DNA from 2 places in the Raoultibacter timonensis genome. Region 1 is predicted to be linked to the other one. Evidence: predicted binding sites of a transcription regulator. Region 1 holds the regulator's gene; the other holds the start of a gene.

Region 1 (7,334 bases):
GTACGAAAACCTTGGGCACTTAACCGTCGATACCGAAGGGCAAATCGAGGATACCACGGTGTTCTCCGGCAATACCGCTTCGCGAGAACTGGAATCGGTGCTGCTCGGCAACCCTGGCGATATTGCCTTGCATGACGAGAGGATTCATACGCGAAGCTTCTCCGAACGTCCCGAGAGCTACGACGCGTCAGGCCTCCCGTTCCGCGCAGCCGATGCTGTCTTCGAATACGGGTACAACAACTACGACATCAGCTATCGGAGAGCCGCGATGGTGCTCTACGACGGAAATGGGGCGACGGGCGGTGCGGTGCCGGTCGATAATCGAAAGTACCTGCCTGGCGATGTCGCCGCAGTGAAAGCGGAGCATACGCTCGTGCGAGAAGGGTACACGTTCGGAGGTTGGTCTTTCAAGGCGGACGGCGGCGAGCCGGTGCCGGTGTCTATCGACATGGGGGATACCGATGTGACACTGTATGCTATATGGGTGAAAAACCCCGATCCGGTCGATCCCGTTGACCCGACGGAGCCAACCGATCCCGGCGAGTCGACCGATCCCGGGACCCCTGGGCAGCTCGTCGGCTCCAACCAGCCGAGCGGCTCTGCGAGTTTGAAAGACTCCGCAGCTGGGCTGGCGAAGACGGGTGATGCGCTCGCCGCTGTCGGTATCGCGGTTGCGACACTCGGCAGCCTAGCGGCTGCGATAGCCGCATGGAGCAGGAGCAGGCGGCGCATGCCCGAATGACGTGACTCCGCGAAGGGAAGCGTAACGAAATGCAAACGCGGGTGTTGCCTGCCGTGCGGCACCCGTGCTAGTATCTGAGACCGATGTTCGTTCGGGAAAGGACGGGGTACGTACATGGCCACGATAAGGTTGCGGTAAGCGCTCTCATTCATATACACGCCATCTGAACCTTACGAAAGGCCATAGACCATGACCCAATCCAAGCATTTCACTATAGAAGAGGTACGCGAGCGCGCCGTGCTCGTGGGGGTCGATCGCGGCGATACGACGTGGCCCGTTTCCGAAAGCCTTGCAGAACTCGAGAGGCTCGCCAACACCGCCGGCGCCGACGTGGTTGCGGTAACGTCGCAAAAGCTCGATGCGCCGAATCCGCGTACGTTCGTCGGCTCGGGAAAGGCCGAGGAAGTTGCCGACCTCTGCCGCGCCCATAGCGCCGATATCGTGATATTCGATGACGAGCTTACCCCATCGCAGCAAACGAACCTTGAGAGGGTCGTTCCGAAGGAGGTCAAGGTAATCGATCGAACGGCGCTGATCCTCGATATATTCGCGCTGCATGCGACGAGCAAAGAGGGGCGTTTGCAGGTGAGGCTTGCTCAGAACCAATACCTTCTTCCGCGTCTTCGGGGCATGTGGGCCCACCTTGCCTCGAACCGCATGGGCGGCGGCGTCGGATCGAGGTTCGGCGAGGGCGAAAGCCAGCTCGAGGTCGACCGCAGGATGGTGCGCAAACGCATAACCTCGATCAAACGCGAGCTGAAGCAGCTGAACGAAGTGCGCGCGCTTCAGCGCGAGGGGCGGTACAAAAGCGGCATGTTCAAGGTATCCCTTGCGGGCTACACCAACGCCGGCAAATCGAGCCTCCTCAATGCGCTCACCGATGCGGGCGTGCTCAGCTACGATAAGCTGTTTGCCACGCTCGATTCGACGACGAGGAAATTCGTGCTTCCCGAGGGGCGCGAGATAACCCTTACCGATACCGTCGGATTCATTCAGAAGCTTCCGCATACGCTGGTCGAGGCATTCAAATCGACGCTCGACGAGATCGTGGGCGCTGATTTGATCCTTCATGTCATCGACGCTTCTTCAGACGAACGGGAGGCGCAGATTCAGTCGGTCGAAGAGGTGCTCGGGCAGATCGGAGCGCACGACATCAAGCGCGTCGAGGTGTTCAACAAGATCGATCTTCTCGGCGAGGTCGAAAAGGAGGCGCTGTCGAACAGGCATCCCGATGCGATACTCGTCTCGGCGCTCAGTGGAGCCGGCATAGACGCTCTGGTGAAGAGAATTGCAGCGGTGGCCTCAGCTCACGACGAGCTTATCAGCGTGCTGGTTCCCTACAGCAGAGGCGATCTTGTCTCGATCGCCCACGAACGTGCCTTGATCGTTCTCGAGGAACACGGCGAGGACGGTACGCGCATCGATATGCAGATAGGCCCCGCATACGCTTCGATGTTCGAGGCGTTCCGCGTCGAGGTGCAATCGCCCATCGACGCGTAGCCTCGTAGCTTCCGGAAAAGAATCGGCCCCGATCGACGATTGCGATCGGGGCCGACTGCCGTTGGGCGGAAAACGTATTTAAAGGCGCCTGAATACGGCGACGACTTTACCGGCTATGGAGCAATCGGTTGTGATGATGGGATCCATCGACGAGTTTTCCGGTTGCAGGCGTATGTGATTCGATTCTTTGTAGAAGCGCTTGACCGTAGCGCCGTCGTCCATGATGGCTACTACGATATCGCCGTTATCGGCGGTGGGTTGCTCTTTCACTACCACGTAATCGCCGCTGTTGATGCCGGCCTCGATCATGGAATCGCCGCGGACGGAAAGCAGGAACGCTGCGGCATCGCCGACGATTTCGGTTGGGAGGGTGATGGTGTCGGTGATGTTCTCCTCTGCGAGGATGGGAGAACCGGCTGCGACATCGCCGACCAGAGGAAGGTTGACCAGGTTGCCGAAGGTGGGCTGTATAAGATCGTCGATGCCCGATCCCGAGTGGTCTTCAAGCTGGTAGGTGAGGGCGATCGAGCGGGACTTGAGCGGATCTCGCTTGATGAGCCCTTTGTCTTCGAGCGCTTTGAGATGGACGTGAACCGTTGAAGGGGAGGAGAGGCCAAGGCTCTGACACACTTCACGCACGGTGGGGCCGTATCCCTTCTCGCGAATGCAGTCCTCGATGCAGTCGAGTACTGCCTGCTGGCGTTTCGTGACTTTTTCTGCCATGTGGCTTCCTTTCAAAACTTCGAACAAATGTTTGAAAAATATCTTGACATGAACTTTTGTTCGCCATATAGTATACACGAACAAAGGTTCTAGGCAAGAGCAAGGAGGCACATTTATGAAGAATTTCGAAGCGCGCTATACCGTGGTCGGAACATCCGCCCTCAAGGTCGATGCCTCCCAAAACCAAGCCCATGCTGCTATCATCGAATTCCCTGCATCCGGCAAAACCGGAAGGCCGCGCCATGCGGCGAGCCGGCATCTGCACGGAAGAGTCTCCGATCTTGAACTTGTCAGCGAGCTCCGAACGGGAACCGCCCGCGGCAAGGCATTCGGGCGCATTGCTCCCTGGCAGTCCGTTTCCGCTGGCGTTGTGCTCGCTGCAGCTGCTTTTGCCACCATCTTCCTTGGGATATAACGGTTAACCATCCTATCTTCCGCAGAAGCTGCGTTCTGTGAGAAGAGCTGCGTAGCGCCCCGGTTCGCCGGGGCGCATTTCGTTTCGAGGGGAGCTTGCTTCGCCGTGCTGATGGTGGGCGGCACGTATCGGGCGAGCGTTGCTATTCGAAGGCCGCCCGCGCGCCTCCGAGCGGAAAGCGTGCTTTTCGATTTTTGTATGATGTGTTACACTTCGAATGATCATACGCCATGGGCGTTGTACCCGTCATCAAGGAGAAGGACATGCGCAAATAACGATTGCCTTCGGGCATCCCCTAAGCAGACAGTATTCTTTTGTCGCAACCGGGTGCGCAATCGTTATCGTATCAGCCATGTCCCAGATTTCCATTGCATTTCATTCGCGTTGCGCCTTCGTTCAATGGAGGTCGCCATGTTCATTACCTTGCACAATGTGTCATATACCTACGATGATTCCCCTGTACCTGCGCTCGAAGGGCTTTCGGCGACGTTTGCCGAGGGGTGGACCGGTATCGTGGGAAACAACGGAGCCGGGAAAAGCACGCTCCTAAAACTCCTTTGCGGACATCTTCGGCCCGACGGGGGTACGATCAGACCTGCGGCTTCAGGGGTGTATTGCGCTCAAGAGACCGCCTTGGAGCCCGAAAACCTCTACGATTTCGCATCCGACTACTCAGCCGAGGCGGTTCGCCTCCGCGCTTCGCTCGAACTCGAAGACGATTGGCTGTGGCGTTACGGCACCCTTTCGCATGGCGAGCGCAAACGCATACAGGTTGCCTGTGCGCTTTCCCTTAATCCGGCGGTTGTGTCGCTCGACGAGCCGACGAACCATCTCGATAGCCAGACGCGGGAAGTCCTGCTCGGTGCGTTGAAGGCACATCGTGGCGTCGGTTTGCTCGTTTCGCACGACAGGCGCTTCCTCGACGAATTGGTTTCGCAGTGCCTGTTTATTGACGCTGGACGGGCGACGATGATCCCAGGCTCTTACACCGAAGCCAAAGCCCAGCTCGACCTGCGAGAGCAAAGCGCTCGAACCGAGCGAAAGCAGGTGCGCGACCAGCTTTCCCGAACCCGAAGCGAGATGAATCGGCGAAAAGCGGTGGCAAGCCAAAGCGCTGCCCGCCGATCGGGTCGTAACCTCGATAAACACGATAGCGACGGCCGCGAAAAGCTTCGCCTGGCCGTATATTCGGGACAAGACGGAAAAACCGGTCTGTTGGCCGCCCAAATGGATAAGAAGATCGAGAGAACCCGAGAGCGCCTCGATGGAATCCGGACCAAAAAGATCTACGAGAAGCCGCTCGATATACATGCGGAACCCTCGAAAAGGCGCTACGTGGCCCATATCGAACGAGGATCGATCAATATGGGAGATGCGAGGGTGCTTCATTATCCCGAGGTATTCGTCGGCCCGACCGATCGCATTGCGCTCCGCGGACGCAACGGAGCAGGGAAATCCACATTCCTCTCTGTGCTCCTTGCTTCGATCCCCGATCTTGACGACCACCTCGTCTATATTCCTCAAGAGGTTGATTCCGCGGATGGAAGGAAGGTTTTGGAGAAACTGAAGAGCATGCAGTCGTCGCAAACCGGGGAGGTGCTCTCGATCGTTGCGCGACTCAACTCCCCGCCCGAGAGGATACTATCCGGAGACGAACTGAGCCCCGGCGAGCTCAGGAAGGTGATGCTGGCCATGGGGCTGCTCGAGCGTCCGCATCTCATCGTTATGGACGAGCCGACCAATCATCTTGATCTCCCCTCTATCGAAGCGCTGCAAGATGTTCTTGCGCAATGCCCCTGCGCCCTCATCCTCGTATCCCATGACGAGCGGTTCCTCTCCGCCCTGAGCGAGATATCATGGAACTTCAGAGAACCGGATTGCGGGGAAGAGGGGAGGGTCGCAAGGGGAGATACCGTTCTCGTTGTTTCGTGATGGAAAACGTTTTGAGAATTTGCCGCAAGTGTGGAATGCTCGTTGTTCCACAATATGTAGTATGGTAAAGTGATCGAAATACCAACAAAGGAGTAAGATGCGCTGTCCTTCATGTGGTTATGCTGAATCGAAAGTCGTAGACTCGCGCCCCTCGGAAGACGGCGCGTCGATACGGCGAAGAAGGGAATGCCTCGATTGCGGGCGTCGGTTCACCACCTACGAGCGCCTTGGCGACAATCCCCTCGTTATCGTTAAATCCGACGGATCTTCCGAAGCCTACAATCGCGAAAAGCTGTTCAGGGGCGTTCTCATCGCTTGCGCCAAGAGACCCATTTCCTCCGAGCAGATTGCGATCCTGATCGACGATATCGAGCTGGAGCTGCGTAACGACATGCGCAGCGAGATCAAATCGAAGGATCTCGGTGAGATGGTCCTCGCTCGTCTCCGTAAACTCGATGACGTCGCTTACGTCCGATTTGCAAGCGTGTACAAAGATTTCCAGAACATCGAGGAATTCGCTACCGCGCTCGAGGGGCTGGATTAGGCCGTGGCGGAAATAGAAGTTCCCATACGGCTTGTCGATAAGGATCTCGAGATGCCCGCCTATGCGTATCCGGGCGATGCCGGACTCGACCTAAGATCGTCTGTCGATATAGAGCTTGCTCCCTTTCAGCGAGCGCTTATTCCGACGGGTATCGCGATGGCTATTCCTGAGGGTTATGCCGGATTCGTGTTGCCTCGTAGCGGATCGGCCATCAAGCACGGGCTTTCGCTGGTCAACGCTCCGGGCCTGATTGACAGCAGCTATCGGGGCGAGATAAAGGCCATCGCCATCAACCTCGATCCCGAAAACGTTTTGAGGATACAGAGAGGCGATCGGGTAGCGCAGCTGGTTATCATGGCAACGCCGCTTGTTACCCTTTCCGCACAGGAGGAGCTTGAAGCATCGGAGCGCGGAGCCGGTGGATTCGGCAGCAGCGGTTCGGCATGACGATAACAGGCGTGGGCGTACACGCCCCCGACATTGCGGGATAAGCGGGCAAACGCAGTTCAACTGCAGAAGATCCCCGCTTTCTCGATACTGGTAGTTTATAAACCACATACGCAGCCGCTACCAAAGGAAGGGCTCCTACGGGAGTCCTTCCAAGTTTTGAAAAGCACGTCCATAGTTGACCTTAGAGTAGCTCTAAGGTACTATTTCCTTAACGGTTAGAGTAACTCTAAGCTCATAGAGAAATGGTTAGAGTTACTCTAAGGGTGACGTTGTTTGCAGTAGAGGCTCGTAAGTTTGATCTGTCGGCAGAGCGCTGCTCGAGGTTTCGGAGGTTCCATGATCGATCATGTGCTGGGAAACAATCATTCGGGCAATGATGGCGCTCCGCGGTACTCGATCAGTGAAGTGTCGGAAATGACCGGCATATCTGCATTCACTATTCGATACTACGACAAGTGCGGGTTCTTTCCGAAGCTCCAGCGCGACAAAAACAACGTGAGATCGTTTGCCGATCAAGATATCGCCGCGTTACATCTTGTTGATGCTTTGAGGAAAAGCGGGTTGTCTATCGAAGGCATCCAGTATTATGTCAGACTAAGCCTCAAGGGAGATTCGAGTCGCAAGGAGCGCATGGCCATCCTTGAGGCTCGGGAAACCGTACTCGAGTATCAGCGTGAGGAGTTGGGCGAAAGCCTCAAAACGCTGCACAGGGAGTACGGGGGCTTGGAAAACAGCAGCGAAGGCTTCTGAAGCCCTCTCGGCCCGAAGAAGGTTAAAAAACAACGAGCTAGGAGTCGTTAGAGTTCAAGATAGGGCCTTAGAACGGCTCTCAGAGCTTCGTTTGTAAAAGCCCAGTTCAGAGGCTTATTTTTAGCATATGAAAGGAAAACAGATGGCAGACGAGCAAAATCAGCCACCGCAGCCCTCAAATCCCCAGCAATTCAACTACAACGACGGACGTGAGCTCAAGTCCGCGCAGAACCTTGTGATTGCAGCAAGCATCACCGGGCCTGTTTCGATGGTGATCG
Region 2 (7,334 bases), 1.1 Mb from region 1:
TCGTCGCATGCGCGATCGTTCAGGGGGGTGTTCGCGAAAGGAACGTGGATGTACATTCCCAGGTTGGCTGCCTCGGCGTAGTCGAAGTACGAACCCCGCTCGTGGGAAAAGCGCAGGGGTTTGATTGAGCTTAACTTGGTCGAACGTGACAGGCAGGCGTTGGCGAGCGAAGATACGGCTTTCATGGTTCCTCCCGTGATCGGTCGGGTGGTCGGTCGGTTCGGCGTCCGTGCATTGCCGATATTATAGACTTATGTTACTTAAGAAACAATAGACTATAAAAAAGAATGCAGGAGGACTCGATAGGGTGAGCTATCGCATTGTGCGCTCTTGGTTCGAAATGCGCACGGCACCGCGTTTCCATCGATGATCGGCAGGGTGAGCTGACGATACAAAAAATGCCGTCGTGAAGCGTTTTCGTTAGCCCCGGGTGTGCATTTTTGGGCACCTGAGGGCTTCCTCGGAGGCGTTCGAGAGCGCGTAAAGTTCTGATCTGGCGGTTCCGAAAGCGGGCGGAACGGCCTTCGCTGAAGCCGGGGGCGAAGGCTTCACAACGGCGTTTTTTTTGTCCTTTTTAGCGGGCATTCCGTGCAAAAGCGTTGTCGGCATCCCCGTTTGCTTGGGGGCGAATTGCGGGATTGGTATACTGCTAGAAATCTTGGAACCGTTTCGGGAACCCGTGGCTCCCGAAAAACTTTCGGCGTGGGGATTTCCTGCGTGCGATACGAAAGGCGCTGTATGGACGGCAAGGCACAAACAGGAACAACGCGCGTAGCCCTCGGAATGAGCGGCGGTGTTGACAGCGCCGTGTCGGCCGCCGTGCTCATGCGTGCGGGCTATGCGGTCGTCGGCGTTACGTGCCTGTTCGCTTCCGACGAGAAGTCGCAGGCGGCGGCCGAGGACGCAGCGGCGGTCTGCGCCCTTTTGGGCATCGAGCACGAGGTATGGGAGTGCGAAGGCGCGTTCGAGCGATCGGTCGTGCAGCCATTCGTGCGCGACTATGCCCAGGGGCTCACGCCGAGCCCCTGCGTTTCGTGCAACGCGCTCTGCAAGATGCCCCAATTGTTTGCGGCGGCCGATAGGTACGGGTGCGAAAAAGCTGCGACCGGCCATTATGCCCGCATCGCCCAATTCGAGGAAAGCGGGCGGTTTGCGGTGAAGGCGGCGCTCGACGCGTCGAAAGATCAAAGCTACATGCTCTCGCAGCTGACGCAGGCGCAGCTGGCGCGCCTCGTGCTTCCCCTGGGTGCAGCGACGAAAACGGACGTGCGCATGCTTGCGGCCGACCTCGGACTCCCGGTTGCCGATAAGCCCGAGAGCCAGGATATCTGCTTCATCGACGGCGATCACCTATCGTTTCTCGAAGAGCGGGGAGTTGCGGATGCGCCGGGTGTCATCGTCGATGCGCGGGGGCAAGCGCTCGGCCGCCATAACGGGCTTTTCCGCTATACCATCGGTCAGCGCAAGGGGATCGGCATTGCGGCGCCCGAACCGTACTACGTGATCGGCAAGCGCTTCGATCGAAACGAGCTCGTGGTCGGCTTCAAGCGCGAAACGCTTATCGGTACCGTTCGCGTCGCTCGTCCGAACTGGCAGGCGATCGAATCGCTCGACGCTCCGCTTGATTGCATGGTGAAGCTTCGCTACCGCAGCATCAAAGCCGCGTGCACGGTAACGCCGTGCGACGGGGGCTCGGTCGACGTTCGCCTGGTGAGCCCCCAGCCGACGACGGCGCCCGGCCAGCATGCGGTTTTCTACCTGGGCGAAACGGTGCTCGGCGGCGGGATGATCGAGGCGGTGGGCGACGGCTCGTAAGGCGGGCTGGGCGATGCCCGGCTCCGGCTTCGCAAGGCGCGAGGGCAACGTCTTGTCGCCCTGTCTTTTGCTGTGCGGATCGCTGTGATATGATGCGCGAAGGAATGCACGGGCAAGCGCGAGGAGGTCGCAGGACATGAAAAAGATCTTCATTATCGGCGGTATGGGCGCCGGGAAGTCGATGGCGACCAAAGCGCTCGTCGAGGAGGGATTGCCGTTCATCGACCTCGACGAAGTGGGGCATGAGGTTCTGACGCGCGATTACGTGAAGGCCGATCTGGTCGAGGCGTTCGGCGAGGATATCCTCAACGCCGAAGGCGAGGTCGACCGCCCCGCGCTCGCCGCAAAGGCGTTTGTCAACGAGATTCAGACGAGCCTGCTCAACAGCATCACGATGCCCCGTATCGAAGAGACTTTCGCCGACCGCATCGACGATCTTGCGAAGGAAAGCGAAGCGGTCGTTGTCGAATACTCCGCATTCAAGAACAGGAGCATTTCGCTTGCTGCCGATGCCGATTGCATCATCGCGGTGCTCGCTCCGCTCGACATGCGTATCGAGCGCGCCGTAGCGGCGGGGTGGGATGAGGAAGACGTCAAGCGCCGTATCGCGCGGCAGATCACCGACGCCGAGCGCATCGAGGTGGCCGACGTGGTGTTCCATAACGATTCCACTCCCGAGGATCTCAAGCGCCAGGTTGTCGAGTGGTGGGACGCCTTCAAGGCGGGAAACGCCTAGGACGAAACCGCTGGCTTTTCAGGTCGGTCGGCCGGATGGGGCCGCCGGTTCCGCGTTGCCGTTGGTTCCGAAAAGCTAACAGTTCGGTACAATCTTCACGAACATCTGTTCACTTCGCGTAGCATGTGGTACGCTAATACTCTTATGCGTACATGCGCCTGATCGACCGCGCGCGTGCGCGAAGCTTCGCGCACGGCGGCTTCGCGCGGCGCTTGTCGAATCGAACGTTTGACATGGGATCGGAGGAGCGATGGCTCACCTTTCGAATATAGATGGTATGGAGATGGCGGGCAAGCCGCAGGAGGTTCGCCTTGCCTCGACGCCGTTTCGCGCGGTGTCGCCGTTCGAGCCGGCGGGCGATCAGCCTCAGGCGATCGAGCGGCTTGCTGAAAACGTCGAAAACGGCATGCGCTACCAGACGCTTCTGGGTGTGACGGGCTCGGGTAAGACCTTCACCATGGCGAAGGTCATCGAGGCCACGCAGAAGCCAACGCTCGTCATGGCACCGAACAAGACGCTCGCGGCTCAGCTCGCTTCCGAGCTCAAGGAATTCTTCCCCGACAATTCGGTCGTGTACTTCGTCAGCTACTACGACTACTACCAGCCTGAAGCCTACGTGCCTTCGAGCGACACGTTCATCGAGAAGGACGCTTCGATCAACGAAGAGGTCGAGAAGCTGCGCCATGCGGCAACCTCGGCGTTGCTTTCGCGGCGCGACTGCATCGTGGTGGCGTCGGTGTCGTGCATCTACGGTATCGGCAGCCCGATGGACTACGCCGGCATGGCCGTGTTCGTCGACAAGGAAAAGGAGATGGATCGCGATACGGTCATCCACGACCTCATCGACATCCAGTACGACCGAAACGATTACGAGCTCAAGCGCGGTACGTTTCGCGTGCGCGGCGATAACCTCGACGTGTTCCCGCCCTACGCCGACAATCCCATCCGCATCGAGTTTTGGGGCGATGAGATCGAACGCATCGCCGAGGTCGACAACGTGACGGGCGAGGTGTTGAACGATTTCGAGGCGCTGCCGTTGTGGCCCGCGTCGCACTACGTGACGGCGCGCCCGAAGATGGACAAGGCCATCAAAACCATTGGCGAGGAACTGCGCGACCGCTTGGCCCAGTTCAAATCCGAAGGCAAGCTGCTCGAAGCGCAGCGGCTCGAAATGCGCGTCAATTACGATCTCGAGATGCTCGAGACGATGGGTTTCTGCTCGGGCATCGAGAACTATTCGCGCCATATGGACGGCCGCGATCCGGGCGAGCCCCCCTACACGCTCATCGACTACTTCCCGAAGGACTTCCTCTGCATCATCGACGAGAGCCATGTGACGGTGCCACAGATCCGCGGCATGCACGAGGGTGACCGCAGCCGCAAGATCACGCTCGCCGAGCATGGTTTCAGGCTTCCGAGCTGCCTTGACAACCGCCCCCTCCGCTTCGACGAGTTCGAGGAGCGCGTCCCGCAGTTCGTCTACGTGTCGGCGACTCCCGGCGATTACGAGGAGAAGGTATCGCAGGACAAGGTCGAGCAAATCATCCGCCCGACAGGGCTTCTCGATCCCGAGATCATCGTACGCACGTCGGCTTCGCAGATCGACGACATCATCGACGAGGCGAAGGAGCGCGCGGGGCGAGACGAGCGCGTTCTCATCACCACGCTCACGAAGAAGATGGCGGAGGATTTGACCGATCACCTCCTCGATCAGGGTGTGAAGGCCCGCTACATGCACTCCGACATCGCAACGCTCGAACGCGTCGAGATTCTTCGCGATCTGCGTCGCGGCGAGTTCGACGTGCTCGTGGGCATCAACCTGCTGCGCGAGGGCCTCGATTTGCCCGAGGTTTCGCTCGTGGCGATCCTCGATGCCGACAAGGAAGGGTTTCTGCGCAATCACCGTTCGCTCATCCAGACGATCGGCCGCGCTGCCCGTAACGTTTCGGGCCAGGTCATCATGTACGCCGACAAGATCACCGATTCGATGCGCCTCGCCATCGACGAGACGCGCCGCCGCCGCGAGATCCAGATGCAGTACAACGAGGAGCACGGCATCGAGCCGCAGACCATCCGCAAGGCCATCAACGACATCATGAGCTACGTGAAGGACGAGGTGGGCAACACCACCGCCGAGCAGGTGAACCTCGAGCTCGCGGCGCTTTCGCGCGAGGAGGTGCTGCGCATCATCTCCTCGATGGAGGACGACATGGCGTCCGCTTCCAAGAGCATGGACTTCGAGGAGGCCGCCCGCCTGCGCGACCAGGTGGTCAAGCTGCGCGCGCAGGTCGAGGGCTCGAGCGAGGACGACGTCCTCAAGCGGCTCAAGAAGGACGCCCGCAAAGGCAGCGCGTTCGGAAACCGCAAGCACGCCGCCTACGGGTCGAGCCAGCGGGCGTAGGCTAAGCTGCGTCCGAGGCGACCCTTTTCGGGAGCCCGGCGAATTCCGCCAAGAAGTAGCGTACGAGATCGGAGCGGCTCACGGTTCCCGCCAGCTTCCCGCCTGAAACGACGGGCACCTTCTTGATGTGCGGATCGGAGAGCGCGAGACAGACGTCTTCGACCGAAGCATCCGCCTCGATGCAGACGACCTTTTTCGTCGCAAGCTCCATAACGTTCGCCTTGAGCAGGTCGGGTACCCGCTCGGCCAGATCGCCCCGCTCCGCGATCGACAGGTAGGCGTACAGCGGATCCATCCGCTTGCGCTCGCCGCCGGTGAGGTAGCGCATGACGTCGCCGTCGGTGATGAAGCCGACCACCGCATCACGCGCATCGACGACGGGCACGCCGCCCGTCTGGGTCTTCACCATGGTGTCGATCGCTTCGAGCACGGTTGCGGTGTTTGCAACCCGATAGGCGTCCGACTTGCCGATCAGAGAAAGGATGGGAGCAGCCCTTGGCGTCTCGGCGCTATCCGCCATATCTTCGGTGAGTCCCGGTGCGCCTTTGTGCGCGTAGTACACTGCTACGAGGAACCCGATGATCGCGCATACCGCTGCGGCGAACACCGCGCTCGAGAACCCCGCCGCTTGCGCGAGCGTCGATGCGGCGCCCGCCTGCGATTCGGCGCCGACGCGCGTCGAGTAGATGCCGACGAACAGGGCCGGTCCGACGCAGGCGGCAATCTGGACGAACAGGTTCATGATCGTGACGCCGTTGCCGTTTTGGCTTCGGGTGAGGCTTGCGAGCCCTGCGGTCTGCGAGGGGGCGAAGACGAGCCCGACGCCCGCGTACACGAGCACCGATCCGACCAGGACGGGAACGAGGGCGGCGTTCATCGAAACGAAGGCGATGGCCACCTGTCCGATCGCTATGATGCCGAATCCGGTGGGGAGCAGCGGCCATGCGCCGATCTTGTCCATGACGCGTCCGCCGAAGATTGCGGTCACCGAGTTGACGAGGACGGGAACGAGGATGAGGAGGCCCGATACGAGAGCGGTGGCTTCAAGGGAGCCCTGGTAGTACAGGGGGAGCAGCACGCTCATCGAGAACGTGGTCATCATGGCAACGATCACGAGCGGGCAGGCGAGCGCGAAGCGCGGATTCACGAGCGGAGAAAGATCGATGAGCGGTTCGTCGAGCTTGCGCTGCCTCAGTACGAAAGCGGCGATCGTCGCTGCTCCTGCGATGAGGCCGGTGAAGCCGACGAAAACATCCGACGTGAACGACGAAAGACCGTAGACGAACGCCGTCAGGCCGATCGCTGCGAGGGCGACCGACGGGGCGTCGAGTACAGTGCGCTCGGTGTCGAGGATGCTCTTCACAGCGAAAGCGCCAACGACGACGATGACGGCGATGGCGACGGTGGGCAAGAAAAAGATCGACCTCCATCCGAGATAGGTGACCATCAGCCCCGAGATAACCGGCGCGAACGCGGGGCCGAGCGTGATGCAGCAGCTTCCGACGGAAAGGAAGGTGCCGAGCTTCTGCTTGGGCGCGATGGCGAGTACTGCGGTCATCATCAGGGGGATGAAGATGCCGGTTCCGACCGCTTGCAGCAGGCGGAATGCAAGCAGCAGGGGAAAGGTCGGCGCAACCAGGCATGCAGCCGAGCCGATAACGAGGAACGCCGATCCTGCGAAGAACAGCGTGCGAACCGAGAACCGCCGCGAAAGGTAGGCCATGCAGGCCACGATGATAGCCGTGACGATCATGTATCCGGTGACGAGCCATTGGGCGAGCGAGGAATCGACCGAGAACGCGGCGATGATGTCGACGAGTGCGACGTTCACGATGTTCTCGTTGAAGGCGGCGACGAATGCCGATGCGTAGAGAACCGCCAGCATGGGCAGCAAGTTTTTCTTATTCAATTAAGCATGATCCTTTCTACGGCTCGGCGAGGATCGAGAGTAACCGCCTCTCGCGCCGAGCTCGAACGAGCGTCTATTCTAGCGAAGAGCGGGCAGCGTTCGTAAGCGTTATTTTGTGGAGATTCGGGCGACGGCGGGCAGCGTTTGCACGGGCAGACCGGGCAGCGCAAGCGCGGGTGGGCGTTGCGGGTTTTGCTGGGCTCCGGTCGTCGCGGCAAACAATCATCGTATCGCAAACGCAGAACGCCAATAGCAATCCGCCGCTCTAAAGACTCGATCGGATGCGTATCGATGGCAGTTTGGTGGCGGATGGCTCTGGATCTGGCAGAGAATTCGACCTATGTCAAAAGATAAGGTAGTAAGTATCGCACGAGGGGGTTATTGCGATTTTGCCACCTGGTGTTTTCTTGCGGGTAGCCATATTATCAATAAAGTAAGTCATTCCTGAATTGACACAGGTCGAATTCTCTGCC

The links. Region 1 encodes LexA, which represses DNA repair genes until DNA is damaged. Its sites were predicted from a motif close to CNAACANNTGTTNG; they were not measured.
Region 2: the regulator LexA is predicted to act here: its motif matches at 2,650-2,663, upstream of uvrB (excinuclease ABC subunit UvrB).

What each region holds. Positions count from the first base shown of each region.
Region 1 covers NZ_AP025564.1:2,056,968-2,064,301, reverse strand. Annotated here, with positions in the region: gene MWL89_RS08455 (InlB B-repeat-containing protein) at 1-742, shown strand, start outside; gene hflX (GTPase HflX) at 932-2,242, shown strand; gene lexA (transcriptional repressor LexA) at 2,321-2,965, opposite strand; gene MWL89_RS08440 (hypothetical protein) at 3,081-3,380, shown strand; gene MWL89_RS08435 (ATP-binding cassette domain-containing protein) at 3,792-5,312, shown strand; gene nrdR (transcriptional regulator NrdR) at 5,410-5,856, shown strand; gene dut (dUTP diphosphatase) at 5,860-6,303, shown strand; gene MWL89_RS08420 (MerR family transcriptional regulator) at 6,643-7,056, shown strand; gene MWL89_RS08415 (hypothetical protein) at 7,199-7,334, shown strand, end outside.
Region 2 covers NZ_AP025564.1:3,161,730-3,169,063, reverse strand. Annotated here, with positions in the region: gene MWL89_RS12995 (hypothetical protein) at 1-185, opposite strand, end outside; gene mnmA (tRNA 2-thiouridine(34) synthase MnmA) at 739-1,815, shown strand; gene coaE (dephospho-CoA kinase) at 1,952-2,551, shown strand; gene uvrB (excinuclease ABC subunit UvrB) at 2,802-4,952, shown strand; gene MWL89_RS12975 (MFS transporter) at 4,954-6,861, opposite strand.